One region of the Streptomyces sp. NPDC005402 genome, then DNA from elsewhere that is predicted to be linked to it. Evidence: riboswitches for the same ligand, from Rfam matches in the RefSeq annotation. Region 1 holds a riboswitch; the other holds the start of a gene.
What was found. Region 1 has a riboswitch for glycine ahead of gcvT (glycine cleavage system aminomethyltransferase GcvT). Riboswitches for the same ligand answer to the same signal wherever they lie in the genome.

Region 1 (14,570 bases):
GTCGCCCACCCCGACCGCTACCGGGCCGCGGTCAGCATGTCCGGCTACAACGACCCGATCGGCGAACGCACTTCACTGGCCGCCGAGACCCCCGCCCTGCGCCGCGCCAACAATCCCTATCTGCTGCTGCGCGAGGCCCGCACCCCGCCCGCGATCGCGCTCTACGAGTCCGGTCAGCCCGGTGACGGCTACGAGGCGGCCGTGGGCCTCCGACAGATCGCGAAGGCGCCGACCACCGTGCACGTCGTCTACATCCCGAAGAGCGCCGGCGGCCACAACATGAAGCTGTGGATGCCGCAGGTGGTCCCGGCGTTCCGCTGGCTGACCGAGGAGATGGGGCTGCTGCACGGCCGGGCGGGCGCTACTCCTCACGCACGGTCGACCGTCGGTTCCACGCCCGCGGAGCTCGCCAGTGGAACCGCATCGCGAGCAGGCGCAGTACGAAAGCCGTGAGAGCCGCCAGCCCGCTCGTGACCGGGCTGAGGACGTCGTAGCGGATGCACAGGGCGGCCATGGTGGCGCCGACGATCGCCGGGACCGCGTACAGGTCGCGGTCCCAGCGCAGCAGCGAGGGCACCTCGTTGGCGAGCACGTCCCTGAGGACGCCGCCGCCGACGGCGGTGGCCAGGCCCAGGGTCGCGGACTGGGTGAGGCCGAGCCCGTACTCGTACGCCTTCGTCGTCCCGGCGACGCAGAACAGGCCGAGGCCTGCCGCGTCGAAGACGTTCACGCCGACCTGGATGCGCTCCACGTGCGGATGCAGGAAGAAGACCAGGAGGGCGGCGAGCAGCGGGGTGATGAAGTAGCCGAGGTCCGTGAAGGCGGCGGGCGGTACCGCGCCGATGATCAGGTCCCGGAACAGCCCTCCGCCCAGCGCGGTGACCTCGGCGAGGACGGCTATGCCGAAGACGTCGAAGTTCTTGCGGACGGCCAGCAGCGCGCCGGAGATGGCGAACACGAAGATGCCGACGAGGTCGAGCGTGTGCTGGACGGAGGGACTGAACAGTTGCTGGAGCACACCGCATTCTTGCGCAGGGGCAGCTACCGGGCGGGTTTGCCCGTCGTGAACAGCCAGGTGCGGAACAGGTCGTCCAGCTGCTGTCCGCTGACCTTCTCCGCGAGGCGGATGAAGTCGGCGGTGTCGGCGTTGCCGTAGCGGTGGAGTTTCGTCCAGGCCGGCAGCAGCTCGAAGAACGCCTTGTCGCCGATCCGTTCGCGCAGCATCTGGAGGGTCATCGCGCCGCGCTGGTAGACCGCGGACGCGAACATCGTGTCGCGCTGCGGGTCACCGACGGTGATCTGCCAGAAGGGGTTGTCGGCGGGGCGGGAGTCGTAGCCGGCGAGGAACGAGTCGTGGGCGCTGCGGGTGCCCTTGTGCTCGGCCCACAGCCACTGGGCGTAGGTGGCGAAGCCCTCGTTGAGCCAGATGTCCTTCCAGTGCGCGACGGAGACGCTGTCCCCGAACCACTGGTGGGCCAGCTCGTGCACGATCGTCGTCTCGTTGCGCACCGCCGAGTACACGGGCTTCGACTGCACCTCCAGCGAGAACCCCGCCTGCGGCATGTCGTCGACGATCGCGCCGGTCTCCTCGAAGGGGTACGGCCCGAAGACCTGCGACCAGTAGTCGGTGGCCTCGGCCGTCACGCCGTACACGTCGACGTTGTTGCTGTTCTCCAGCACGGGGTCGATGGCCGTGTAGATGGGGATGCCGCCGGGGGTCTTCCCGGTGCGGACGTCGAACTTCCCGATGGTGGCGGTCGCGAGGTAGGTCGCCATCGGCTTCTTCTCACGCCAGTGCGTGTACGTCGAGCCACCCTTGTCGTACGTCGACACGAGCCGGCCGTTGGAGACCGCGGTCAGGCCCTTCGGCGTCCTGATGCGGATGTCGTAGGTGGCCTTGTCGGCAGGGTGGTCGCTGGACGGGAACCAGGTGGAGGCGGCGTTGGGTTCACAGGCGACGAAGACGCCGTCGGGGGTCTTCATCCAGCCGTAGTCGGAGCCGAAGACGATGGGGCCGCTGAGGGGTTCGGGGACACCGCCGTAGGTGACGGCGACCGTGAAGTCGTGGCCCTTGCGCAGGGATTGGCGCGGGGTGATGCGTATCTCGTCGCCGTCGCGGGTGAACTGGGCGCGTCTGCCGTTCACTTCGACTCTGGTGACCTGCAACTTCTGGAGGTCCAGGTCGAAGGACGAGAGGTTCTGGGTGGCCCGGGCGGTGAGTGTCGTACGGCCGTCCAGACGGTCGGTGTCCGGGTTGTACGCCACGTCGAGCGTGTAGTGGCGGGCGTCGAAGCCGCCGTTGCCGAGATTCGGGAAGTAGGGGTCGCCGATGCCGGGGGCGCCGGGTTTCGGGCCCGGGGCGGCCGCGATGACAAAGAAGGAAGCCACCGCGGTGACGGTGGCTCCTAAGCGTGCCGAACGGGAGAGTTTCATGAGCCGTCCCTTTCGAGCGTGTGCCGATCAGTCGGACACGGACGACTCTTCACTCTCCCGTTCGGGCATGTGCATGACTTTGCCAACTCGTCATGCGTTACTTGTCGGTTGACTCCTGACGGTCGGCTTCCGGTTCCGTGGTCGCCTCGCCGGTCTTCAACGGTGCCGTGGGAGCGGTCCTGGCGCCCGGGCCCGTCTTCGCAGCCGTGGCCTCCACGTCCGCCGCGGCCTCCGGCTCCGGCTGCTCCGCCGTTTCCGCGGCAGCCTCGGCATCGGTCACCTGCGCGGACCCCACCTGAGCCGCCACCGCCGCCGACGTCTCCGCCGACTCGGCCAGGACCTCCTCGGCGACCAGTTCGGCCGCCTCCTTGGCGACCGACAGGAGCACGGTGTCCTGCGGGGCCTGGTCCGCGAAGTTCTCGGGGTGGTGGCAGGCCACGCGCTGACCGGGACGCAGCTCGACGAGCTGCGGCTCCGTCGTCCTGCAGATCTCCGTCGCCTTCCAGCACCGCGTGTGGAAGCGGCAGCCGGAGGGCGGGGAGATCGGGGACGGGACGTCGCCGCGCAGCAATATGCGCTCGGACTTGGCGCCCCGGCGCTTGGGGTCCGGCACCGGGACCGCCGACATCAGGGCCTTGGTGTACGGGTGCATCGGCGCCTCGTACAGCGAGGTGCGGTCGGCGAGTTCGACGATCTTGCCGAGGTACATCACCGCGATGCGGTCCGAGACGTGCCGTACGACGGACAGGTCGTGCGCGATGATCACGTACGTGAGGCCGAGCTCCTCCTGGAGGTCGTCCATCAGGTTCACGACCTGGGCCTGGATCGACACGTCGAGGGCCGAGACCGGCTCGTCCGCGACCACCAGCTTCGGCTTCAGGGCCAGTGCGCGCGCGATGCCGATGCGCTGGCGCTGGCCTCCCGAGAACTCGTGCGGGTAGCGGTTGTAGTGCTCGGGGCTGAGGCCCACCAGCTCCAGCAGGCGCTGGACCTCCCGCTTCACCCCGCCCTCGGGCTCCACGCCCTGGAGACGGAACGGCGCCGAGACGATGCCGCCGATGGTGTGCCGGGGGTTCAGAGAGCCGTACGGGTCCTGGAAGATCATCTGGATGTCCCGCCGCAGCGGGCGCATCCCGGCCGCGTTCAGCCGTGTGATGTCCTGGCCCTCGAAGTGGATCGAGCCGCCGGTCGGTTCCTGGAGACGGGTGATGACCCGGCCCATGGTCGACTTGCCGCAGCCCGACTCACCGACCACGCCGAGGGTCTCGCCCTTGCGCACCTCGAAGTCGATGCCGTCGACCGCCTTGACGGCGCCGACCTGGCGCTGGAGGACGCCCTTGCGGATCGGGAAGTGCTTCTGGAGGCCCTCGACCCTGAGCAGCACCTCGCGCTCGGCGGGGGCGGTCGTCACGTCCGCATCCGTCTTCTTCGTCTCACTCACAGCTTCGGCGCAATCTCTTCGGTCCAGATCCGCGTGCGGTCCTCCGGCGAGAGGTGGCAGGCGGAGAAGTGCCCGCCGCCGACCTGCTGGAGCTCCGGGCGCACGGTACGGGTGACATCGCCCTTGGGGATGTCCGCGTACGGGCAGCGGGGGTGGAAGGCGCAGCCCGAGGGGACGTTGATGAGGCTCGGCGGCTGGCCCTTGACGGGGATGAGCCGCTCGGAGGTCTCCCGGTCGATGCGCGGCATCGAGCCCAGCAGGCCCCAGGTGTACGGGTGCTGCGGGCGCTCGAAGACGTCGTCGACGCTGCCGCGCTCCACGCACCGGCCGCCGTACATCACCAGGACGTCGTCGGCGATCTCGGCGACCACACCCAGGTCGTGGGTGATGAGGACGACCGCGGAGCCGAACTCCTTCTGCAGATCCCGGATCAGGTCGAGGATCTGCGCCTGGACGGTGACGTCGAGGGCGGTCGTCGGCTCGTCCGCGATGAGCAGCTCGGGGTTGTTGACCAGCGCCATGGCGATCATCGCGCGCTGGCGCATACCGCCGGAGAACTCGTGCGGGTAGCCGTCGACGCGCTTGTCCGGCTCGGGGATACCGACCCGGTCGAGCATCTCGACGGCCCGCTTGCGCGCGACCTTCTTACTGACGTCGTTGTGGACCCGGTACGCCTCCACGATCTGGCTGCCGATCGTGTAGTACGGGTGCATCGCGGACAGCGGGTCCTGGAAGATCATCGCCATCTCGCGGCCGCGCAGCCGGCGCACCTCGTCCGGGTCGGCGGAGACCAGTTCCTTGCCGTCCAGCCAGATCTCGCCGGACATCTGGACGTTCTTGCCGCGCGCGCCGAGCCGGTGCAGGCCCATGATGGCCAGCGAGGTCACCGACTTGCCGGAGCCCGACTCGCCCACGATGCAGAGGGTCTTGCCCTTCTCCACCTGGAAGCTGAGCCCGTCCACGGACTTGACCAGTCCGTCGTCGGTCGGGAAGTGCACCTTGAGGTCGCGGACCGCGAGGAAGGCGTCGGGGGCGTTCCCCGGAGCCGGCTCGCCCAGGGCGGCACCGGTCTTGGAGAGTTCGGTCACGAGAGCCTCACCCGCGGGTCGGCGGCGGCGTACAACAGGTCCACCAGGAGATTTGCGATCACGACGAAGAAGGCGGCGAGCAGGGTGACGCCGAGGATCGGGGGCAGGTCGTTGTCGGTGATGCCCTGCACCGCGTACTGGCCGATGCCGGGCAGCGAGAACACCGTCTCGGTGATCACGGCGCCGCCGAGCAGCAGACCGAGGTCCATGCCGAAGACGGTGATGATCGGGGTCAGCGCGGCCCGCAGCCCGTGCCGGGTCACGACGTTGCGCTCCCGCAGGCCCTTGGCGCGGGCCGTGCGGATGAAGTCCTCGTTCATCGTCTCCATCATCCCCGAGCGGGTCAGCCGCGCGTAGATGGCGGAGTACAGCAGGGCGAGCGAGCACCAGGCCGGGAAGAGCGTGTTGGCCCACTGGGCCGGGTTCTCGGTGAACGGCACATAGGTCCGCCCGAAGATCGGCCACTGGTAGGTGAAGAGCAGCAGTGCCAGGTTGCCCGTGAAGAACATGGGCAGCGAGACACCGGCGAGCGCGACACCCATGAAGGTGCGGTCGAAGAAGCTGCGGGGCTTGAGGGCGGAGATCACGCCGATCACCACACCGGAGACCAGCCACAGCACGGCCGCACCGGCGGCCAGCGAGACGGTCACCGGAAGGCGTGAGGTGAGCTGCGGCCAGACCGCCACGTGGTTCTTGAAGGAGTAGCCGAAGCACGGCGCGTCACAGTGCGCCGTCGTGGGGCCCAGGTTGTAGGTGGCGCCGGACACGATCCCCTTGATGAAGTGCCAGTACTGGGCATACAGGGGCTCGTCCAGACCGAGGTTCTGCTTGACCGCGGCGATGTCGGCCTTCGTCGGACTCTTTCCGATGTACTGCTGCGCGAGCTGGTCGGCGGTCTGGCCGGCCATCCGCGGCAGCAGGAAGAAGATCGCGAAGGTGACCGCGGTGACGACCAGCAGCAGGATCACTGCCGCGAACGTCCGACGGAGGATGTACGAGATCACGGGGACCGGCGCTGGTGCCCGCGGGCCGCGAGGCCCACGGGCACCAATGCCTTCACCTGCCTTCCGGGGCTACTTCTTGGTCGTGCCGATGTTGAGGTAGTCGTACTGACCGCTGAAGGCCGCCGTGGACACCAGGTTGGTGAAGCCCGCCGGACGGTACAGCAGGACCTTGAAGTAGGTCAGCGGGACCAGCGCCGCGAGGTCCATCGCACGCTTGTCGATCTGCCCGTACAGGGCGTTGCGCGCGGTGTCGTCCTCGGTGGCGATGGCCTTCTCCAGCATCTCGTTGATCTGCTTGTCGTTCAGATACGAGAGGTTGGTGTTGCCGGACGCGCCGATCGCGTCACCGTGCAGGATCTGCTGGAGGAAGCCGTAACCGGAGTTCCAGTCGGCACCCCACTGCATCATGTGCAGGCCGATGTTCTGCTTCTTGTCGAACGTCGGCACACCCGCGTAGTCGGTGAAGTACTTGCCCGACGGGTACTGCTTCAGGCTGGCGTTGATGCCGACCTTCTTCAGCGAGGCGATGATCGCGGTGGCCGCGTCGATCTCCTGCGGGCGGTCGCTGCGCGCCGAGATGTTGGTGTTGATCGACGTCTTGCCGCAGGCCTTCAGCTGCTCCTTGGCCTTGGCGACGTCACCCTTGTTGCCGGTGGTCGCGTAGACGTCGGCCTTCGCGTAGCCGGTGATGTCGGGCGGCAGGACGGTGGTGGCGATGTCACCGCGGATCGGGCCGCCCTCGGCGGTCTGCACGGAGACCTTGTCGACGGCGTACTCGACGGCCTTGCGGCACTCGACCTTGTTGAACGGCGCGACCTGGTTGTTGATCGCCATGTAGACCAGACGGCCACCGTAGGTGTTGTCCGTGTTGGACTTCAGGTTGGCGTCGTTGACGACCTTCGCCTGGGTCGCGGCCTGGACACCGGTACCGCCGAGGTCGATCGCGTCACCGGCCTGGACGTCCTGGTCGATCGTCTCGGCGTTGACCTTGAGCTTGACGACGATCTTGTCCGGGTACTGCTTGCGCAGCGGGTCGGTCTTCGGGTCCCAGTTCTCGTTCTTGACGAGGACGGCCTGCTTGCCCTCGTCGTAGCTCTGGAACTTGTACGAGCCCGAGGACACGATGCTCTTGACGTAGTCGATGCCGGTGTCCTTGGCCTTCGGCACCGGAGCCGTCTGCGGCGTCGCGACCAGGTAGTCGAACTCCTGGAAGGGACGGTTGAGCTTGAAGACGATCGTGGTGTCGTCCGGCGTCTCGATGGACTTCAGGCCCTCGGCGCTCTTGTCCTTGTACGGGCCCTTGTAGGCCTTGCCACCCTCCATGAACTGCTGGAAGTAGTTCGGGCCGAGGGAGAGCACGTCACGCGCGAAGTTGGAGCGCTCGACGGCGTACTTGACGTCCTTCGAGGTGATCGCGGTGCCGTCCTGGTACTTCAGGCCGGAGCGGATCTTGTACGTCCAGGTCTTGCCGCCGTCGCTCGGCTGGCCCGCCTTCTCGGCGAGGTCCGGGACCAGGGTGTTGCCCTCCTCGCCCGGACCGGGCTTGAAGGTCATCAGCGGGCGGGCGTACAGCCGGCTGAGGTTGTACATGTAGGCGTAGTACGTGTTGCCGGGGTCGAAGGAGTCCGGGACGTCGGAGTACTCGTACGTGACCGTCCCACCCTTCTGGGTGGAGGCGTTGACGACACCCTTGGTCGCTGCGTTGGCCCCAGCCGACTTGTTCCCGTCTCCACCGTTGTCATCGGCCTTGCTGCAAGCCGAGAGCAACAGGCTCGCACTGCCGATGGCCGCCACTGCGGCCAGCGCTGACCTTCGCATGATGGTCTGCTTCCCCTTCAATTGTCGGAAATCTTGTGAACTCTCACCGCGGTCGCGGGTCAGCGGCTGCGCGGGTCGAGAGCGTCGCGGAGACCGTCGCCGAGCAGGTTGAACGCCAGGACGGTCACGAAGATGGCCAGACCAGGCACGATCATGAACTGCGGGTCGACCTGGTAGAAGTCGACGGCCTGGTTGAGCATGCCGCCCCAGGAGGCCTGGGGAGGCTGGATGCCGACGCCGAGGAAGCTCAGCGACGCCTCGAAGAGGATGTTGGTCGGGATGAGCAGCGTCGAGTAGACGATGATCGGGCCGACGAGGTTCGGCAGCAGCTCCCGGAAGAGGATGTACGGCCCCCTGGCCCCCATCCCGCGCGAGGCGTCGACGAACTCCCGCTCGCGCAGGGCCAGGGTCTGGCCTCGCACGATGCGGCCCAGGTAGGGCCAGTTGAAGAAGCCGATGACGAAGATCAGCACGCTGATGTGCAGCGGCAGACCCTCAAGGCCGAAGGCGCCGCCCTGGAGCGTGGCCGAGATGGCGATGGCGAACAGCAGGAGGGGGAACGCCAGGAAGGTGTCCATCAGCCGGCTGATGATCGTGTCGACCCGTCCGCCGTAGTAGCCGGCGACCACGCCGAGCACGGCGCCGATCGTGTTGGACAGGATCGTGGCGCCGAAGGCGACGACCAGCGACACCCAGGAGCCCTCGAGGATGCGGGTCGCGATGTCGCGGCCGAACTTCGGCTCCACACCGAGCGGGTGCGACCAGCTCATGCCGCCGAAGTCGCCCTTGGGCAGCGAGGTGTTCGGGTCGATCAGATCCTGGTGCAGGGCGTTCGGGTCCAGCCCGAACATGGCCTGGATGGGCCGGGAGAGCACCGCGAGCAGGATCAGCAGGATGACGATCACGCCACCGGCGACCGCCACCTTGTCCTTCTTGAACCGGGACCAGGCGATCTGCCCCAGGGAACGGCCCTCGATCTGCCCCTTGTCGACGCCGACGAGGACAGCCTCCGGCTGCGCCTCGGCCTGCGCCCCGGTGGTCTCGATCGGTGCGGTCACAGTGACCCGACCCCTCTCGCCGGTGGTGACCGGCCTACACCTGCCGTGGATTACGGCTTTGTCGACTTGCTCAGCTCGCAGGAACGTCTGATCCTGCGTCTGCCTGGGGAGTCTTCAGCTTCGCTGCGATCACCCGCCAGGCCTGGCGAGGAAAGTATGCGTAACCGTGATGCAGTACGAGGGATTCCGTTATCCGAACAGCGGGTAACACACCCCGGACGCATGCCAGTTGGGACAAAACAGCACAATAAGAGATCTTCGCGACGATCCGCCGCTATCTACGCGCGAAGAAATGTGGCCGTTATGTAAACGAGCCGAACGCTTGTCATTGCTCTCAGTAGCCGCCGCGGGCCGGTGGGTAGCCGTACCCGGCTGCCGGCGACTGGGCGGGCGATCCGTGGGCCTCGCGGTCGTAGAACGGACGGGCGCCGGCGCGCATCCACAGCGCCACCGGGTCGTACTCGTCGGACATCGCCACGGTCGACACCGGCAGCCCGTCCGGGACGGCGCCGATCGACTGCTGCATCATCGCGCGCACCGAGTCCACGGCCGAGGGGCTGGTGTCGTACACGTCCAGGCCGATGGCCAGATACGGCGCCCCGAGCGCCGGCTGCACCCAGGCGCGGCGCAGCGAACGGACCGCCGGGGTGCGGTGGGCGTTCTGCACCAGCAGGGCGTAGAACTGGGGGATCTCGATGCCGGGTTCGGAGAGCCGGAGCGGCCCCGCGGGCTGGCGCTCCAGGCCGGTGGCGATGCGGCGCAGGTCGAGCCAGGGGATGCCGACGCCGCCGCCGGGGGCGTGCGGGTTGAGCCAGAGACCGTAGTGGTCGGGATAGAGCGTGCGGGCCACGTCGATGCCGTCGACCACTTCGTACGAACGGTTCCAGCCACTGGCGCTCAGCTCCTGGGCCGAGGTCACACAGGGGGCGTAGCCGTAGCCGCCGACCTCCATGTTTCCGTACTGGGCGTCCGGGGAGCCGGACTGGCCGTGCCACAGGAGCATCCAGATCTGGCCGGAGCCGGGGCTGGCGAGTGCCTTGAGCAAGGCCTCGTAGGCGTCGTAGCGCCCGGGCGTCACCTGGCGCAGCATGTGCTCGACCTGGCCGGTCGTGGTGCCGGTTCCGCTGGCGCCGCTCACGTTGTGCCGCCCCTTCTTGAAGGTTGCCCCAGGTATGGGAACAGCTTAAGCGCCTACCGGGTCGGGGCTTGTTGACCGTCGGCGGTGCGGGGCGCGTGTGGCGCCCCTGACAGCAGGTCTAGTGACCGTGCAGGTAGAAGGGCCGGACCTGCTCGCGCATCCAGTGGCCCACCGGGTCGTCCGCCACGTCCAGCAGGACCAGGTTGACCGGCCACCGCACCGGGGTGTGCCCGAGGGCCCGGCCGAGGGCGTCCATCGGCAGGGTGCGCAGGTCGCCCTCCCACTGGGAGAGTTCCACGCCCACGAACATGACCGGCTCGGCCGTTTCGATGGCGGCCAGGCAGCGGCGGGCCGTGAGGACCACTCCGGTGGCCGCGAACTCGGCGGACGCGGCCGCCAGGAAGTCGACCGGGTCGTCCTGCCAGTCCGGCTCGTAGAGCTTGACCCGGCCACCGGTGTTCGGCCCGTCCAGCGGAGTGCGGCCCACCCGGCACAGGTCGGCGACGGCGGCGGGCGGGAGGGGGACGCCGACCACGCCGTCGGGGTTCACCGCGATGCCCACGTGCGGGGGCAGACCCCGGGCGAACTCGACCGCCGGGGCGATGGTGTACGAGAGATGGCTGCCGACGACCTGGCGGAACTGCTCCTCGGAGCTGAAGACCGGGACGAACGCCTGGCCCCCGATCTCCAGGGTCGGCAGGTCGAGGGGGCCGCTGTGCGGACCGCCGCCGTTCGGCAGGGGGATCCAGACGAAGCTGCGGCCGAGCACCTCGATGATCCGGCCGCCCGCCGAGGGCATGCCGAGGGAGGCCGAGAGCACCTCCTCCAGCTCGTTGCCGGGCCATCCGCCGTGCGGATGGGGGTGTGGGTGCGCCTGCCCTGGAAAGTCCGCGGGAAGATCCGCCGGGAAGTCCATCTGTCTGACCGCCTGCTGTGAACCGCTACTGATGTGGCTGAAGGCTAGCGGGTGCGACGCAAAGGTGGCTCAGCCCGGGAAACCCGCCCGCCTCAGCCCGTGAACCCGATCCGCCGCAGCACGGCCGCCGCGTCCCGGTCGATCAGCACCGCCGAACCGCAGCCCTGGGGCAGGTCACCGCGCTCCACGGAGCGGATGAGCCGGGCGGCGGCCCCCCGGTGCCGCAGGAAGGCGTACCGCGAGACGCCCCGGCCGCGCTCGCGCTGGCCCTCCAGCGCGGTGTCCGCCGTGACGTCGAGCAGCAGCAGATGCAGGGTGCCGCCCCGGCGCCGGGCCGCGCGGGCCAGCCAGCCCCGCACCCAGGCCTGCGTCCCGCAGTCGTGCACGACGACTCCCTCGCCGGAGCGCAGGGCGCGGCGCAGCCCGGCGTAGTGCGCGAGCCGGACCAGGGGGCGGTAGACGGCGTAGGGCAGTAAGCGGGACAGCCGGCCGTCCCAGCGGTCACGGGTGTCCTGGGAGTCGATCCGGACGCCCTGGACCGCACGCTTCATCAGCGTGGACTTGCCGCTGCCGGGCAGGCCGGTGATGACGACGAGGTCCCCCGGGCCGAAGAGCAGGGCGTGTGGACTGCGGCCCGCGCGGTCGCGCAGGTCACGGACGACCGGGCGGGCCTCGACGGCCGGGACCGCGGGCTGCTCGGGCAGCGCGATGGCCGAGGTCGTCGCGTACGCCGTGGTCCTGTTCACCGTCATCGTCCTCCTCCGGGATCGGGGTTCCCCTCCCCACCGAGCGTAAAGAGAAGGTAATGGATGATCTCTCGCGTTTCTGTATGCGTACCGCCACAAGGCAGTTACAAAGGGAGGAGCCGGATGCGGCCCTGCCCTCGGCGTCCGGGGCATGCAATGATGGCCGCGCCAACTGCATACCGGCCGCTTGAATCCGCGCGGGAGAGTCCCGGGTACGTGTACCCGGGCGCCGAAGGAGCAAGTCCCTCCCTTGAATCTCTCAGGCCCCGTTACCGCGCGGGCGAGGCACATCTGAAAAGCGGGCCACCGACGTCGGTGGCCCCACCCACGGTGCAAGCCCGAGGTCACTTCGTGATCAGGGCGAACCTCTCAGGTTCCGATGACAGATGGGGAGGAACGCCCTCGCCTGTCATGCCTTGGATTCTGGAGACGACCGTCCGATGACCAGTTCTGCACCCCGGCACACCGCGCTCGACGCCCTGCACCGCTCCCTCGGCGCCACGATGACCGACTTCGCCGGCTGGGACATGCCCCTGCGCTACGGCTCCGAGCGCGACGAGCACAACGCGGTGCGCACGAAGGCCGGACTGTTCGATCTCTCCCACATGGGCGAGATCACCGTGACCGGACCGCAGGCCGCCCAGCTGCTGAACTACGCCCTCGTCGGCAACATCGCCTCCGTGGGCGTCGGCCGGGCCCGCTACACCATGATCTGCCGGGCCGACGGCGGCATCCTGGACGACCTGATCGTCTACCGGCTGGGCGAGACCGAGTACATGGTCGTCGCCAACGCCTCCAACGCCCAGGTCGTCCTCGACGCGCTGACCGAGCGCGCGGCCGGCTTCGACGCCGAGGTGCGGGACGACCGGGACGCGTACGCGCTGATCGCCGTACAGGGTCCGGAGTCCCCCGGGATCCTCGCGTCCCTGACCGACGCCGACCTCGACGGCCTCAAGTACTACGCCGACCTGCCGGGCACGGTCGCCGGGGTCCCCGCGCTGATCGCGCGCACCGGGTACACCGGGGAGGACGGCTTCGAGCTGTTCGTGAAGCCGGAGCACGCGGTCGAGCTGTGGCAGGCGCTGAGCAAGGCGGGCGAGGGCGTCGGACTCGTCCCCTGCGGGCTGTCCTGCCGGGACACGCTGCGGCTGGAGGCGGGCATGCCGCTCTACGGGCATGAGCTGTCCCGCGAGCTGACCCCCTTCGACGCCGGGCTCGGGCGGGTCGTGAAGTTCGACAAGGAGGGTGACTTCGTGGGCCGCGCGGCCCTGCGTGAGGCCGCGGAGCACGCGAACCACGAGCCGCCCGTCCTGGTCGGCCTGATCGCCGAGGGCCGCCGGGTCCCCCGCGCCGGGTACGCCGTCGTCGCCGAGGGCAAGGTGGTCGGCGAGGTCACCTCCGGCGCCCCCTCGCCCACGCTGGGCAAGCCGATCGCGATGGCGTACGTCGACGCCATGTACGCCGCGCCGGGCACGACGGGTGTCGCCGTGGACATCCGGGGCAGCCACGAGCCGTACGAGGTCGTGGCGCTGCCGTTCTACAAGCGCCAGAAGTAGCCGCCGTAAGTGATGCTGAGCACAGAGCCGCTGCTCACGCACGCCTTTCGCAGTCCCCCTTCACCCAGCACTCCCTCGCGTACAGGAGAATTCAGGCCATGAGCAACCCCCAGCAGCTGCGTTACAGCAAGGAGCACGAGTGGCTGTCGGGCGCCGAGGACGGCGTCTCGACGGTCGGCATCACGGAGCACGCGGCCAACGCGCTCGGCGATGTCGTCTTCGTCCAGCTCCCGGAGGTCGGTGACACGGTGACCGCGGGCGAGACCTGCGGCGAGCTGGAGTCGACCAAGTCGGTCAGCGACCTGTACTCCCCCGTCTCCGGTGAGGTCACCGAGGTCAACGAGGACGTCGTGAGCGACCCGGCGCTGGTCAACTCCGCCCCGTTCGAGGGCGGCTGGCTGTTCAAGGTACGCGTCACGGAGGAGCCGGCCGACCTGCTCTCCGCCGACGAGTACACCGCCTTTTCCGCCGGCTGAGGAGTCCGCACCCGATGTCCGCACTGAACACCCCCCTGCACGAACTCGACCCGGAGATCGCCGCCGCGGTCGACTCCGAGCTGGACCGTCAGCAGTCCACCCTCGAGATGATCGCGTCGGAGAACTTCGCTCCGCTCGCGGTCATGGAGGCCCAGGGCTCGGTCCTCACCAACAAGTACGCCGAGGGCTACCCGGGCCGCCGCTACTACGGCGGCTGCGAGCACGTCGACGTGGCCGAGCAGATCGCCATCGACCGGGTCAAGGAGCTGTTCGGCGCCGAGTACGCCAACGTGCAGCCCCACTCCGGTGCCTCCGCGAACCAGGCCGCCCTGTTCGCGCTGGCCCAGCCCGGCGACACCATCCTCGGGCTCGACCTCGCCCACGGCGGTCACCTGACCCACGGGATGCGGCTGAACTTCTCCGGCAAGCAGTTCAACGTGGTCGCGTACCACGTGGACCCGGCGACCGGTCTGGTCGACATGGCCGAGCTGGAGAAGCTCGCCAAGGAGCACCGGCCCAAGGTGATCATCGCCGGCTGGTCCGCCTACCCGCGGCAGCTGGACTTCGCGGAGTTCCGCCGGATCGCCGACGAGGTCGAGGCGTATCTGTGGGTCGACATGGCGCACTTCGCCGGCCTGGTGGCCGCGGGGCTGCACCCGAACCCCGTCGAGCACGCGGACGTGGTCACCTCCACCACCCACAAGACGCTGGGCGGACCGCGCGGCGGGATCATCCTCGCCAAGCAGGAGTTCGCGAAGAAGCTGAACTCCTCCGTCTTCCCGGGCTTCCAGGGCGGTCCCCTGGAGCACGTGATCGCGGCGAAGGCCGTGTCCTTCAAGGTCGCGGCCTCGGAGGAGTTCAAGGAGCGCCAGCGGCGTACGGTGGACGGTGCGCGC
Region 2 (14,570 bases), on a different contig from region 1:
TGGACGTCCCCACCATCGGCGCCGCCAACTGGTCGGGAGGGCTCGCGGCCACCGAACACCTGCTCTCCCTCGGCCACCGCAGGATCGGCCTGATCGCCGGGCCGCCCCGGCTGCTCTGCTCGCGGGCCCGCCTCGACGGCTATCGCGCCGCCCTCGAAGGCGCCGGGCTCACCCTCGACGAGGCGCTCGTCGTACCGGGCGACTTCCATCCGGAGTCCGGCTTCGCGGGCTGCGAGAAGCTCCTCGACCTGCCCGAGCCGCCGACCGCCGTGTTCGCGGCCAGCGACCAGATGGCCCTCGGCGCGATCGAGGCGCTGAGGCGGCGTGGCCTGAGGGTGCCGGAGGACATGAGCCTGGTGGGTTTCGACGACCTTCCGGAAGTCCGCTGGTCGGCTCCGCCGCTGACGACCATCCGCCAACCCCTCGCCGACATGGGCAAACTGGCCGTCCGCACGGTCCTCGAACTGGCCCGTGACGAACACCCGGACTCACCGCGCGTGGAACTGGGGACGGAACTGGTGATCCGGTCGAGCACCGCACCCCCGGGCACTGCCTGACGGGCCATGGCCGGGGGTGGGGTGGGGCTCCGGTCGCCCGGGAGCGGACTCCACCGGTCGAGCCCGGGAGCGGGCTCCACCGGTCGGTCCGAGCAGGCGGCCCCCGGGCGGGACAGCCCGGCCCCCTACTTCAGCGCCGCCCGGATCGCGTAGTACGCCGGCTTCGGCTGGAACTGCTCGTCCCACGGCAGCGCGGCGCCCTGGCCCTCGAAGAAGGCGGGGATCCAGCTGTACTTGTCGGTGTAGTCCCAGATGGTGATGCCGACACACCGGCGCACCGCGAGGCACGCGTCGGTCAGGTCGGCGTACCACTCGGCCTGCTGGGCCAGTTTCTCCTCCGTCGCGGGCAGGATCATCCGGATGTCGACCTCGGTCAGCGCGGTGTCGAGACCCAGCTCGGAGAAGCGGCGCAGGTTGTCCTCCAGGGTGGTCGGATAGCCGTACTGGAGTGCCAGGTGGGCCTGGAGGCCGATGCCGTCGAGCGGGACACCCTGTGCCTTCAAATCCTTGGCCAGGGCGTAGTAGGCGTCGCTCTTCGCCCCGACCCCCTCGATGTTGTAGTCGTTGAGGTAGAGCTTGACCTTGGGGTCGGCCTGGCGGGCCCAGCGCAGCGCGTCGGCGATGTAGCCGGGGCCGAGGGTCTTGTAGAACACGGTCTCGCGGTAGGTGCCGTCCTCGTTGAAGGCCTCGTTGACGACGTCCCAGGCGAAGACCTTGCCCCGGTAGTGCCGCACCTCGGTCTGGATGTGCTTCTTCAGTACGGCCTTCAGCTCGTCCGCCGTCCACTCGCGCGAGGTGATCCAGCCGGGCAGCTGGCTGTGCCACACGAGCGTGTGGCCGCGCACTTTCTGGTGGTTCGCGCGGGCGAGGTTCACGATCTCGTCGCCGTTGGTCCAGTCGAAGACGCCCTGCTCGGGCTCGGTGGCGTACCACTTCATGCCGTTGCCCGGCGTGATCTGGTCGAACTCGCTGCCGAGGATCTTCTTGTACGGCTCGTCGACGAGCTCGGGGTTGTCGGTGGCACTGCCGAAGTAGCGGCCGTGGCGCTGGGCGAGGTCGGCCAGGGTGGCCGGCTTGCCGTGGGCCTGGGCGGGTGCGCCGAGCCCGGTGACCACCAGGGCCGCGGCCAGGACTCCGACGAGTCTCAGACGGTTCTTGCGCATGGTGCGACTCCTCACGTGCGGGGGTGGGGTGAGTCGTACGGGTGAAGCGCCGCCGTCAGCCCTTCGTGGCACCGGCGGTCAGTCCGCCGACGAGCTGGCGCTCGGCGACCGAGTAGAAGGCGAGGGCGGGAACCATCGCCAGGACGAGATAGGCGAAGACACGGGCGTACTCGGCGGAGTACTGGCCCTGGAACTGCTGCACGCCGACGGGCAGCGTCCACCAGGTGTTGTCGGTGAACACCAGCAGCGGCAGCATGAAGTTGTTCCAGCTGGTGACGACGGCGAGCACCGAGACCGTGCCGAGCGCGGGCCGTGCCATCGGCAGCAGGACGCGCCAGAAGAAACCGAAGGGGCTGCACCCGTCGAGGGTGGCCGCCTCCTCCAGCTCACCGGGGATCTCCCGGAAGAAGGCCCGCAGGATGATGATCGTCATCGGCAGTCCGAAGGCGGCCTGCGGAAGGATCACGCCCAGCGGGTTGTCGAGCAGTCCGAGTGAGCGCAGCAGCAGGAACAACGGGAGCACCGCCACCGCGAAGGGGAACATCAGCCCCATCGTGAAGAGCGTGAACAGCGCCTCCCGGCCGCGGAAGGCGAACCGCGCGAAGGAGAACGCGGCCAGCGCGGACGCGGCGACCACCAACACGGTCGTACCCACCGCGATCAGCGTGCTGCTGCCGAGCAGCCGCCAGAAGTCGCTCCCCCCGAGGATGTCGGTGTAGTTGCTGATCAGCCAGTGCTTCGGCAGCCCGAAGGGGTTGCTGGAGAGTTCGTCGGTGGACTTGAACCCGGACAGCACCGCGTACACCAGGGGTACGACCATCACCGCGCCGACGGCGACGAGGATCGCGTGCAGGGGCAGGGTCCGAGCGGTGGTCTTGCGGGCGGTCACTTGCCGTCCCCCCTCATCGTCGTAGTGGCCCCTTCGAGGTCGCGGCGGAGCACGAACCGCTGGTAGGCGAGGGCGAAGACGAGGCAGATGCCGAACATGACCACGCTGATCGCGCTGGCGTAGCCGACCTGATAGCGCTTGAAGCCGTACTGGAACATGGTCACGGCCATGGTCTCGGAGTGGTGGTCGGGGCCGCCTTGGGTGACCACCCACACCAGGTCGAAGAGCTGGATCGACCCGATGACGGACAGGAAGACGCTGATCCGCAGGGTGGGCGCGAGCAGCGGCAGGGTGACGTTGCGGAACCGCTGCCAGGCACCGGCTCCGTCGATGAGCGCCGCCTCGGTCAACTCCCGTGGAATGGACTGGAGTCCGGCCAGGTACAGCATCATGTGGAAGCCGAAGTACTTCCACATCATGACCAGGAAGAGCGTCGCCATGACGTACGAGGGGTCGGCGAACCACAGCCCACCCACCCCGTCGAGGCCGACGGCGCCGAAAATGTGGTCGGCGAGCCCGTCGTCCGGGGCGAAGACCATGCTGAACAGCACGCCCGTGATCGCCTCGGACAGGACGTAGGGCGCGAAGAACAGCATCCGGTAGACGGCCCGGCCGCGGAACTTCTGGTTGAGCAGGACCGCCATGGCGAGCGCGAACGGCAGTTGGAGCGCGAGCGAGAGCACGACCAGGACGAGACAGCGCCACAGGTCGCCCAGGAAGACGGGGTTGTCGAAGAGGGACGTGAAGTTGTCGACGCCGACGTAGTCGGAGGGCATGCCGAAGCCGCCCCAGCGGAAGAAGGCCGCGTACAGCGCGAACAGCATCGGCAGCAGGACCATGCCGATGAACAGCACCAGGGCGGGCAGCTGGAAGCCGACCGCGGTGAGCCAGTGCGTGACGCGCCGGCGGCCCCGCCCCCGGGCCCTGACGTGTTCCGGGGGCGGGAGATCGGTGCCCGGACCGCTCCGCTTGTCTGCGAGGAACGTGGAGGTCATCGCGGGCTACTGCTCTTCCTTCGCCGTCTGCGTGATCGACTGGGCGACCTGTTCGGGGGACTTGGAGCCGGCAATCAGCGCGGCCACGCTGTCATTGACCTCCTGGCCGACGGCGGGCGCGTACGCCTGGTCGAGATAGAGCTGGAAGCCGGTCGCGGCCTTCAACTGGGCCTGTACGAGCTTGAGGTTGGGGTCGGTCATGGCCTTCTCCGCGTTCGGCAGCACCGGAAGGACGCTGGTCTTCTTGACCAGTTCCAGTTCGGTGGCCTCGGAGGCGAAGAACTTCAGGAAGTCGACGGCCGCCTGCGGGGCGCCCCGGCGCAGGGCGTGTCCGCCGCCGCCGCCGAACACCTCGGTGATGGCGCCCTTGCCGCCCTCGACCGAGGGGAACGGGAAGAAGCCCAGGTCGTTCCCGAGGCCCTTGCCGCTGTCGGCCTCCACGGACGGGGCCCACTGGCCCATGAGTTCCATGGCCGCCTTGCCGTTGCCGACGGCGGCCGCCTGGCCGGTGGGGGTGGAGTAGGCGGCGTTGAGGAAGCCCTTCTGGAAGGGCTGGAGGTCCACGAGTTCCTTGAGGTGCCGGCCGGCCTCGACGAATCCGGCGCCGGTGAAGTCCTTGTCCTCGCTGGCCTTCTGGAGGGCGTCGATGCCGGCGGTGCGCATCGCGAGGTAGGCCCAGTAGTACATGCCGGGCCACTTCTCCTTGCCGGCGAGGGCGATGGGCGTGATGTTCTTCGACTTCAGCTTGCTCACGGCCTCCAGGAAGCCGCCCCAGGTGGTGGGGGGTTCACTGACCCCGGCCTGCGTGAAGAGCTTCTTGTTGTACCAGAAGCCGATCATGCCCATGTCGAACGGAATGCCGTAGACCTTGTCGTCGTAGATGTACGGCTCCTTGGTGACCTTCAGCAGACCGTCGGCCCACGGCTTGGTCCGGTCGGTCAGATCCTCCACGAGCCCCGCGTCGACCTGCTGCTTGAGAACGCCGCCGCCCCAGGTGTGGAAGATGTCGGGGAGCTTCCCGGAGGCGGTCAGCGCCGTCATCTTCGACTTGTAGGCGTCGTTCTCCAACTGGACGATCTTTATCTTGACCTTGGGGTTCTGTGCCTCGTACTTCTTGGCGAGGCTGGCCCAGACACTCTTCGCCGGCTCGGTGGTGGAGATGTTCCACCACTCCACCGTGGTCGTCCCGTCGGACGATCCTCCGTCCGAGTCGCCGCCACAGCCGGTCAGTGCCGTCATGCCCAGACCGGCCGCGGCGGACGCCGCCAGAAAACCACGGCGGGACAGTGCCGGGTCGCCCATGATGCGCTCCTTGGGTACGGGACGGAGCCGTCCTTGTCCGTCCTGCGGTCCGAAAGTTTCGGAAGAGATCCAGAAAGCTTCGCTGCTGCCGCACCCTAGAGACAGCTACTAAACGGTGGCAACCCCCTGTGCACGGGGAATGTTCGCGGATTGATCCGCCAACTCCCCCCGGAAGGACCCGCTTAGAGAGATGGGGACCGCTCGCGCGGCGAACACTTGCGGCGCGGAACCGATCCGGGGCATCCCGCTCGACTCCCCTCGGCGCCAGAGCGCCGAGGCATGGGCACCTCACGTCGGCCCCCCACACGGGCAGCCGATCCAGACCGGACCAACCCGCCGTGCACCGGGGCCGGGAGAAACCTCCGACGACCCGTGTCACCGCACCTCGGCCACGCCTGACGCCTCCGAACTGCCGAAACATTCGGTAGCACTGGCGAACATTACGAAGCGCTCCGGCGCGGAGATTCCGCACGGACCGCTTCACCTCGACCCACCAGCCAGGGGCCTGGCCTGCACTGCCACCCACTCCGCGTGATGTCAGCTCCTTTCGTGAGCCGAACAGCGTGTCGAGGTGCCCAGCGGTGGCGTCCGCGGCTGTCCGCCCCCGGAGAGCGCAGGCGACGCCGATCGCGGCGACATCGCCCGGTCTGTCGACGGCGCTTCCACCGGCTTCGCGGGTCTCGATCGGGGACTTGGACATCTCCCCCGAGGCAGATGGTTGACGTGGTGTCAGGCGGCCGAGCACCGCCGCTCCGGCAGTTGCGGCAGCACCTCGGAGCCCGTTCCAGTGGCCCGTTCCTCCAGGTCCAGCACTCGCAGATGGACGCGGGCAACCCCGGCGTCGACGTACCGCCCGACCAGGTCGACGATCCGATCGGGCGTGCCCGCGAAGCTCTCCGGACGCCGCCGCCCACCCAGCCCCGCGGCTCGTGCGGTGACCTGGGGCTCGCCCTTGCCACAGCACACCGTCTGCAGCACGGAGACCCTCGGGGCCTCGGCGGCCCGACCGGTCTGCTCGGCCTTCACCTGCAACCGCCCGGAGATCCCCACCGCTCGTTCCTGCCCCGACATGACGCTGCGTGTCCATCGAGACCACTCCACCCAGGCAACTCGAAGCGGGCGTACGGCGGCCCTCTCAACTGGCCCATCACCCACCTCTGACGTTCCGCAGGCCGAGTCTTAACGGAAGTTTGACGCCCGCACACCCTCCAAGCACGGGCCCGAACGTCACTCTCCGCTTACGCTGGTCCCGCCGTCGGACGGGCGGCCGGACCCGAGCTGAGCCGCATCTAGGAGCACGCCCCGATGGCCACCACCGAGCACCCTCCCCCGAGTCGTCTGCGCTCCTGGATGCTGGAGGGCCTGTCCGACATGGGCAAGAGCGGCGGCCACACCGGCCCCCATGCCGAACCGGAACCCCCGCACCAGGGCCAGCCCTGGTGGCGGGTCATGTGCCTGACCGGCGTCGACTACTTCTCCACCCTCGGCTACCAGCCCGGCATCGCCGCCCTCGCGGCCGGCCTGCTCTCCCCCATCGCGACCATCGTCCTGGTGATCGTCACCCTCGCGGGCGCCCTGCCCGTGTACCGCAGGGTCGCCGAGGAGAGCCCCCGCGGTGAAGGCTCGATCGCCATGCTCGAACGGCTGCTGTCGTTCTGGCAGGGCAAGCTCTTCGTCCTCACCCTGCTCGGCTTCGCCGCCACCGACTTCCTGATCACCATCACCCTGTCCGCGGCGGACGCCTCCACCCACCTGGTCGAGAACCCGCACCTCACCGGCGCCCTGCACGACAAGCAGATGCTGATCACCCTCGTCCTCGTGGCCCTGCTGGGCGCGGTCTTCCTCAAGGGCTTCCTGGAGGCCGTCGGCGTCGCGACCGTCCTGGTGGGCATCTACCTCTCCCTGAACGTCGTCGTCGTGATCGTCGGCCTGTGGCACATCATCACCGCGGAACACGTCATCACCGACTGGTCCAGCGCCCTGACCACCGAGCACGGCAACGTCTTCGTGATGATCGGCGTGGCCCTGATCGTCTTCCCCAAGCTCGCCCTCGGCCTCTCCGGCTTCGAGACCGGCGTCGCCGTCATGCCACACGTCAAGGGCGACCCCGATGACACCGAGGAACGCCCCACGGGCCGGATCCGCGACACCAAGAAGCTGCTCACCGTCGCAGCCCTCATCATGAGCTGCTTCCTGATCGCCACCAGCTTCATCACCACCCTGCTGATCCCGGAGAGGGACTTCGAGCCGGGCGGCCCGGCCAACGGCCGCGCGCTGGCCTACCTTGCCCACAACTACCTCGGTGGCGTCTTCGGCACGGTCTACGACATCTCGACCATCGCCATCCTGTGGTTCGCCGGCGCCTCCGCGATGGCCGGCCTGCTCAACCTGATGCCGCGCTACCTGCCCCGCTACGGCATGGCCCCGCACTGGGCCCGCGCGGTGCGCCCCATGGTCATCGTCTTCATCCTGATCGCCTTCCTGGTCACGTGGATCTTCGACGCGAACGTCGACGCACAGGGTGGCGCCTACGCCACCGGCGTGCTGGTCCTGATCAGCTCGGCGGCGATCGCGGTGACCATCGCCGCCCACAAGGCCGGCCAGCGCGGCTGGGCCATCGGCTTCGCCGTCATCTCGGCGGTGTTTCTCTACACGACCGTCGTCAACGTCATCGAACGCCCCGACGGCGTCAAGATCGGCGCTTGCTTCATCGCCGGCATCATCCTCGTCTCGCTGCTTTCACGCCTCGCCCGCGCCTTCGAGCTGCGCGTGACCAGCGTGACGCTCGACGACATGGCGGAACGTTTCATCCGGGACATGGCCAGCCGCAAGATGCGCTTCATCGCCAACGAACCCGATCAGCGCGACCGGGCCGAGTACCGCGACAAGATCGAGCAGATCCGAGAGGACAACGACATCCCCGGCGAGGACTTCGTCTTCGTCGAGGTCACCGTCCTGGACCCCTCCGAGTTCGAGGCGAGCCTCACCGTCCGCGGCGAGGTCCTCCACGGCCGCTACCGCGTCCTGACCTTGGAGTCCTCCTCCATCCCCAACGCCCTGGCCGCCCTCCTCCTCCACGTCCGCGACACCACCGGCTGCACCCCGCACATCTACTTCGAGTGGACCGAAGGCAGCCCCTTCGCCAACTTCCTCCGCTTCTTCCTCTTCGGCCAGGGCGAGGTCGCCCCCGTCACCCGAGAGGTCCTCCGCGAGGCGGAACCCGACCGCGCCCGCCGTCCGCGCGTCCACACCGGCTGATCCGCGCATACCGAACATGAGCCGCATACAGCCCTAAGTTGATGCGCATGACCCTGAGCATCCGCAACCAGCTCCCCGGCACCGTCACCGCCGTCACCCCGGGCGAGGCCATGGCGACGGTCAAGATCCGACTCGACGGCGGCCAGGACCTCACGGCCGCGATCACCCTCGATGCCGTCGACGAACTCGGCCTCGCCCAGGGCACATCCGTACGCGCCCTGGTGAAGTCGACGGAGGTCTCCCTCGCCACCGCCCCGGTCCGGGGCGTGTCCATCCGCAACCAGCTCCCGGGCACGGTCACCGCCGTGGCCGCCGGCGCCGCCATGGCCACCGTGAAGATCGCCGTCGAGGGGGGCGAGCTCACCTCCGCGATCACCGCGGACGCCGCGACCGACCTCGCCCTGGCCGCCGGCACCCCCGTGGTGGCCCTCATCAAGTCGACCGAGGTGTCACTGGCGAAGGAGTAGGCCCGCCCCGGCGCAAAGAAAGAGGGCCCCGCCGAGACGGGGCCCTCATCACCTCAGGTCAGTCCTCGTACGCGTCCAGCGGCGGGCAGGAGCACACCAGGTTCCGGTCTCCGAAGGCCTGGTCGATCCGCCGCACCGGCGGCCAGTACTTGTCCGCGACCGACACGCCGGCCGGGAAGACGGCCTCCTCGCGCGTGTAGGCGTGCTCCCACTCCCCACCCAGCGCCCCGGCGGTGTGCGGAGCGTTCCGCAGCGGGTTGTCGTCGGCGGGCCACTCCCCGGCCCCGACCTTCTCGATCTCCCCACGAATGGCGATCATCGCCTCGCAGAACCGGTCGAGTTCGATCAGGTCCTCGGACTCGGTCGGCTCGATCATCAGCGTCCCGGCCACCGGGAACGACATGGTCGGCGCGTGGAAGCCGTAGTCGATGAGCCGCTTGGCCACGTCGTCGACGCTCACCCCGGTCGCCTTGGTCAGCGGCCGCAGATCGATGATGCACTCGTGCGCGACCAGCCCGCCAGGGCCGGTGTAGAGCACGGGGTAGTGCGGCTCCAGCCGCTTGGCGATGTAGTTGGCGGAGAGCACCGCCACCTGCGTGGCCCGCTTGAGCCCCTCGCCGCCCATGAGCCGCACGTACGCCCACGAGATCGGCAGTATCCCCGCGGAACCCCAGGGCGCGGCCGAGATGGGCCCGACGCCGGTCTCCGGGCCCGCCGCGGGCTGCATCGGGTGGTTCGGCAGATACGGCGCCAGATGCGCCCGCACACCGACCGGACCGACGCCCGGGCCACCGCCGCCGTGCGGGATGCAGAAGGTCTTGTGCAGGTTCAGGTGCGAGACGTCACCGCCGAAGTGTCCCGGCTTGGCCAGTCCCACCAGCGCGTTGAGGTTGGCCCCGTCGACGTACACCTGCCCGCCGGCCTCGTGCACCTGCGCGCAGATGTCGGCGACGTGCTCCTCGAACACACCGTGCGTCGAGGGGTACGTGATCATCAGCACGGACAGCTCGTCGCGGTACTGCTCGATCTTCGCCCGCAGGTCCTCGACGTCGATCTCGCCGTCCCCGGCGGTCTTCACGACGACGACCTTCATACCCGCCATCACGGCGCTGGCCGCATTGGTCCCGTGCGCGGACGACGGAATCAGACACACGGTCCGCTGCTCGTCACCGTTCGCCCGGTGATACCCGCGTACGGCGAGCAGCCCGGCCAGCTCGCCCTGCGAACCGGCGTTGGGCTGCAGCGACACCTTGTCGTACCCGGTGACCTCGGCGAGCCGCTCCTCCAGCTCCCGGATCAGCGTCAGATAGCCCTGCGCCTGCTCGGCGGGCGCGAAGGGGTGCAGCTGCCCGAACTCGGGCCAGGTGACCGGCTCCATCTCCGTCGTGGCGTTGAGCTTCATGGTGCAGGAGCCCAGCGGGATCATGCCCCGGTCGAGCGCGTAGTCGCGGTCGGCGAGCCGACGCAGGTAGCGCAGCATCGCGGTCTCGGAGCGGTGCTGGTGGAAGACGGGGTGGGTGAGGAAGTCGTCGCCACGCAGCAGCGCGTCCGGCAGCGCCTCCTCGGTGGCCACGTCCAGCGCCTCGATGTCGGCCTCGACCCCGAAGGCGTTCCACACGGCAGCCACCTGGGCCCGAGCGGTGGTCTCGTCACACGCGACGGACACGTGGTCGGCGTCGACGAGGTGCACGTTGACGCCGTTCCGCCGCGCCGCGGCGACGACCTCCGCGGCCTTCTGCGGCACCCGCACGGTCAGCGTGTCGAAGTAGGACCCGTGCACGACCTCGACCCCACCGGCGCGGAGCCCCGCCGCGATGATGGTGGCGTACCGGTGCGTCCGCCGCGCGATGCCCCTGAGCCCGTCGGGCCCGTGATAGACGGCGTACATCCCGGCCATGACCGCGAGCAGCACCTGCGCGGTGCAGATGTTGCTGGTCGCCTTCTCCCGGCGGATGTGCTGCTCACGCGTCTGCAGCGCGAGCCGGTAGGCCTTGTTGCCGTCGGCGTCCACGGACACACCCACGAGCCGCCCGGGCAGGCTCCTGGCGAACTTCTCCTGGACGGCCATGTATCCGGCGTGCGGCCCGCCGAATCCCATCGGCACGCCGAACCGCTGCGTGGTCCCGACCGCGATGTCCGCCCCGAGCTCACCGGGCGACTTCAGCAGGGTCAGTGCGAGCAGGTCGGCGGCGACGGTCACGAGCGCGCCGAGCTCGTGAGCCTGGTCGATGAGCGGCTTGATGTCCCGGACGGCCCCGGAGGCGCCGGGGTACTGGACGAGCACCCCGTTGATCTCACGCCCGGCGACCTCGGCCGGGATCCCGTCGCTGAGGTCGGCGACCACGACCTCAAGGCCGGTCGGCTCGGCACGGGTCTCGATCACGGCGATGGTCTGCGGCAGCGCGTCGGCGTCGACGAGGAAGAGCCCCTTCTTGTTCTTCCCCATCCGGCGGGACAGTGCCATGGCCTCCGCCGCCGCGGTCCCCTCGTCGAGCAGCGAGGCACCGGAGGTCGGCAGCCCGGTCAGGTCGGCGACCATGGTCTGGAAGTTGAGCAGAGCCTCCAGCCGCCCCTGCGAGATCTCCGGCTGGTACGGCGTATAGGCCGTGTACCAGGCCGGGTTCTCCATGACGTTGCGCAGGATGACGGTCGGGGTGAAGGTGCCGTAGTACCCGAGCCCGATCATGGAGTCGAGCACCTGGTTCCGGTCGGCCAGCGACCGCAGCTCGGCCAGCACCTCGGCCTCGGTACGCGCACCGGGCAGTTCCAGCGCATCGGCGTTCTTGATCACATCCGGCACCGCGGCGGCCGTGAGCTCGTCCAGCGAGCCGTAGCCGACCTGCGCGAGCATTTTGGCCCGAGCCTCGTGATCAGGGCCGATGTGACGCTGCTCGAAGGGGATTCCCTGTTCGAGCTCGGAGAGTGGAATGCGGTGGGCGGTCATTGCGGAGGCCTCCTGGTCTGACGCGACCTTCGAGGGGTACCCCGGCACGGGTACCCCGACGGCCTCCCCCTCTGTCATCTCGACCTGAGAGCTTCACCGGCTGCCCGAAGGCCGCCGGCTTTCACCGTCGGTGAGAGCGGAAGGTGTCGACGCCCGCCCTGCTTTCCAGAGTGACCTCGTCCGTGCGGTACGTGAGCCTGAGAGATTCCGGGGAGGATTTGCTCCTTCGGCGCCTCCGATGGTGTCTGGAGGACTCTCCCGCACGGGGTCAGCAGCCGCTGGCAAGCCTACCAGCGGGGCTGCCGCACGAGTCTTCGAGTGGCCGCGCACCCCGATGTGCTCTTTCGTAGTGCTTACGACCGCTTCGGATGAGTTGCGACCAAGTGGAGGGCACGTGCAGACCGACATCGATCCGCGCAACCTGATCGGCCGCAAGGCGTTCGACCGCAACGGCACCAAGATCGGCACCATCGACGAGGTCTACCTCGACGACGCGACCGGCGTGCCGGAATGGGCTGCCATACGCACCGGCCTCTTCTCCCGGGACGCCTTCGTCCCCCTTGAGCCGAGCGAACTGATCGAAGGCACCCTGCGCGTCCCCTTCGACCGCACCCTCATCAAAGACGCCCCCGACTTCGGCGTCGGCCGCCACCTCTCCCCCGACCAGGAACTCCAGCTCTACCACCACTACGGCCTCGACGTGGCGGCACCGCCCCCGATCCCGGACCGGGACTTCGGCAAGCTGGCGGGCACGGAGGACGTGGAAGCCTGACCACTCGCCCCGCACCGTCTCGACGTCCGACCGGGCCACGACGCCCAAGGTCGCCGACGGCATCGGGGTCTTCGTCCGCAGGGAGCGCACCCACCACCCCGGCAACCGAGCCGAAGCCGACACCCGACCGACACCCCCCGCCCTCAACCACCGCCGCGCCCACCTCAGCCCAGCCGGCCCTCCCCACAACCCCGCGGCCACCCGAGCTCTGCATGCCCGCCGACGCCCACCCCAGCCGGACGTCCTACACGCCCGCCGCCCCACGCGGACCCCGATAGCCCTTCCGTGCCAGACGCTCGGCACGCCTCGCCGGCCCCATCCGGATCCTGGCAGACCCGCTCAGCACACCCTCCGGAACCCCGGGAACCCCCAGGGGGCGCGGGGAACTGCGCGACCAGCCACGACGGCGCTGTGGACGGGATGTGGCCTGTCGCGGCACTCACGACCCCCTCGGCGTCCCCCACCGGTACGAACGCCACCGCGTCCCACGCGATCTACGCGTCCCCGATCGCGTCAGCCGTAGCCGATCTCAGCGAGACGCTGGGGGTGCCCTTGAACTCGTACGACCCGAGCGAGACCCATCTGTTGTTCCCGCCCGTGTCCCGGGAGATCGTCTTCTCCACGCCCGTGCCGTCACCCAGGTCGATGCGGTACGTGGCCGACGGCGTGTCGGCCTCGTGGTCCGGCAGGTGCAGCGCCCTGCACGCCTCTCCGCCCCACGACGGCCCGCCAGGCACCCCACACCCCACCCAAACCGCGACGACCCCACACACAGCCCCGCAAGGCCGCCGAAGGCGCTCAGCCCCCACAGGGGCCACCCGCACCCGACAACGAACTGTCACGGGAGGTGCGGGAGGTGCGGGTGGGAACCCATCACCTCGACCAACGGCAACGGCTCAGCCGGCTCCAGCGCGGGATCATCGACAAGAAACGTCCGCACTCGCCCCGGCTCAGAACCCGGCGTCTCGAACCGCACGGTCACCCTCCCCAGCCCACTCCCCTGCACCCACCCGTGCCCGTACTCGGCATGCCGCACGTCATGCCCGGCGACCCACCGCCGCTCGACCACCACGTCCCGCACCTCAGCAGGGACGTCATCAGCCACCTCCTCGACGGCATGATCCACCCCCTCCCCCGCGGCCTGGGCGAACAGATCCTCCTGAGTGAAGTCGGCAAGCCCGGAAACCCCCACCCCCAGCAACCGCACACCCCCCGTCGAGTCGACGCCCTCCAGCAACCGCAGGGCGGCCTCCCGCACCACGGCGGGATCATCCGTGGGCCCCCGCAAGGTCTCGGACCGCGTCAAGGTCGAGAAGTCGTACCGCCGCACCTTCAGCACGATGGTCCGCCCCGACAACCCCGCCTCACGCAACCTCCGCACACACCGGTCCGCCAACCGCTGCACCTCGAGCCCGACCCGGACCCGGTCATGGATGTCCACGTCGTACGTGTCCTCCACCGACACCGACTTCGTCTCCCGCTCCGCCACCACGGCCCGCTCGTCCCGCGCCAGCGCCATGGCGTACAGCCCGTGCCCGTGTGCCTTCCCGAGCAGCCGTACGAGCTCGTCCTCCCCCGCCTCGACGATCTCGTCGACCGTATGGATCCCGGCCCGCCGCAGGTGGTCCCCCGTCGCCGGCCCCACCCCGGGCAGGGTCCGCACCGGCAGCGGCCCGAGCAGCGCCCGCTCGGTGCCCGGCTCGATCACCACCAGCCCGTCCGGCTTGGCCTGCTCCGAGGCGATCTTCGCGAGCATCTTGGACGCGGCCAGCCCCACCGACCCCGTGAGCCCGGTGAAGGCCCGTATGTCCGCCCGCAGCTTCGCTCCGACCAGTCGCGCCGAGGCCTCGTCCCAGGCCGCCGACCCGGCCTCCAGGTCCACGAACGCCTCGTCCAGGCTCAGCGGCTCCACCAGCGGCGACAGCTCCCGCAGCAGCCCCATCACCTGCTCGCTGATGGCCTTGTACAACCCGAAGCGGGGCACGAGATACGCGGCGTTCGGCGCGAGCCGTCTCGCCTGGGCCGTGGGCATCGCCGAGTGCACCCCGAACACCCGGGCCTCGTAGGACGCGGTGGCCACCACTCCCCGCGGTCCAAGGCCGCCCACGACGACCGCCTTCCCGCGCAGACTCGGCTTGGACGCCTGCTCCGCCGAGGCGTAGAAGGCATCCATGTCGAGATGCAGGATCGTGGGCGCTTTTCTCACATGTCCGATGCTGCCCT

Region 2: linked by a shared signal. The riboswitch ahead of gcvP (aminomethyl-transferring glycine dehydrogenase) and the one ahead of gcvT (glycine cleavage system aminomethyltransferase GcvT) in region 1 are both predicted to bind glycine.

What each region holds. Positions count from the first base shown of each region.
Region 1 covers NZ_JBEXFB010000031.1:35,450-50,019, forward strand. The annotation lists gene ABZT02_RS39780 (alpha/beta hydrolase-fold protein) at 1-453, shown strand, start outside; gene ABZT02_RS39785 (trimeric intracellular cation channel family protein) at 362-1,018, opposite strand; gene ABZT02_RS39790 (M1 family metallopeptidase) at 1,042-2,433, opposite strand; gene ABZT02_RS39795 (dipeptide ABC transporter ATP-binding protein) at 2,531-3,874, opposite strand; gene ABZT02_RS39800 (ABC transporter ATP-binding protein) at 3,871-4,962, opposite strand; gene ABZT02_RS39805 (ABC transporter permease) at 4,959-5,966, opposite strand; gene ABZT02_RS39810 (ABC transporter substrate-binding protein) at 6,036-7,784, opposite strand; gene ABZT02_RS39815 (ABC transporter permease) at 7,844-8,842, opposite strand; gene ABZT02_RS39820 (enhanced serine sensitivity protein SseB C-terminal domain-containing protein) at 9,177-9,932, opposite strand; gene ABZT02_RS39825 (enhanced serine sensitivity protein SseB) at 10,099-10,896, opposite strand; gene ABZT02_RS39830 (AAA family ATPase) at 10,989-11,648, opposite strand; glycine riboswitch at 11,831-11,927, shown strand; gene gcvT (glycine cleavage system aminomethyltransferase GcvT) at 12,083-13,198, shown strand; gene gcvH (glycine cleavage system protein GcvH) at 13,297-13,674, shown strand; gene glyA (serine hydroxymethyltransferase) at 13,689-14,570, shown strand, end outside.
Region 2 covers NZ_JBEXFB010000037.1:39,393-53,962, forward strand. The annotation lists gene ABZT02_RS41895 (LacI family DNA-binding transcriptional regulator) at 1-557, shown strand, start outside; gene ABZT02_RS41900 (endo-1,4-beta-xylanase) at 683-1,720, opposite strand; gene ABZT02_RS41905 (carbohydrate ABC transporter permease) at 1,776-2,609, opposite strand; gene ABZT02_RS41910 (sugar ABC transporter permease) at 2,606-3,604, opposite strand; gene ABZT02_RS41915 (extracellular solute-binding protein) at 3,611-4,906, opposite strand; gene ABZT02_RS41920 (hypothetical protein) at 5,636-5,977, opposite strand; gene ABZT02_RS41925 (APC family permease) at 6,212-8,164, shown strand; gene ABZT02_RS41930 (TOBE domain-containing protein) at 8,212-8,631, shown strand; gene gcvP (aminomethyl-transferring glycine dehydrogenase) at 8,690-11,575, opposite strand; glycine riboswitch at 11,751-11,846, opposite strand; gene ABZT02_RS41940 (PRC-barrel domain-containing protein) at 11,970-12,347, shown strand; gene ABZT02_RS41945 (hypothetical protein) at 12,842-13,084, opposite strand; gene ABZT02_RS41950 (DNA polymerase IV) at 13,186-14,553, opposite strand.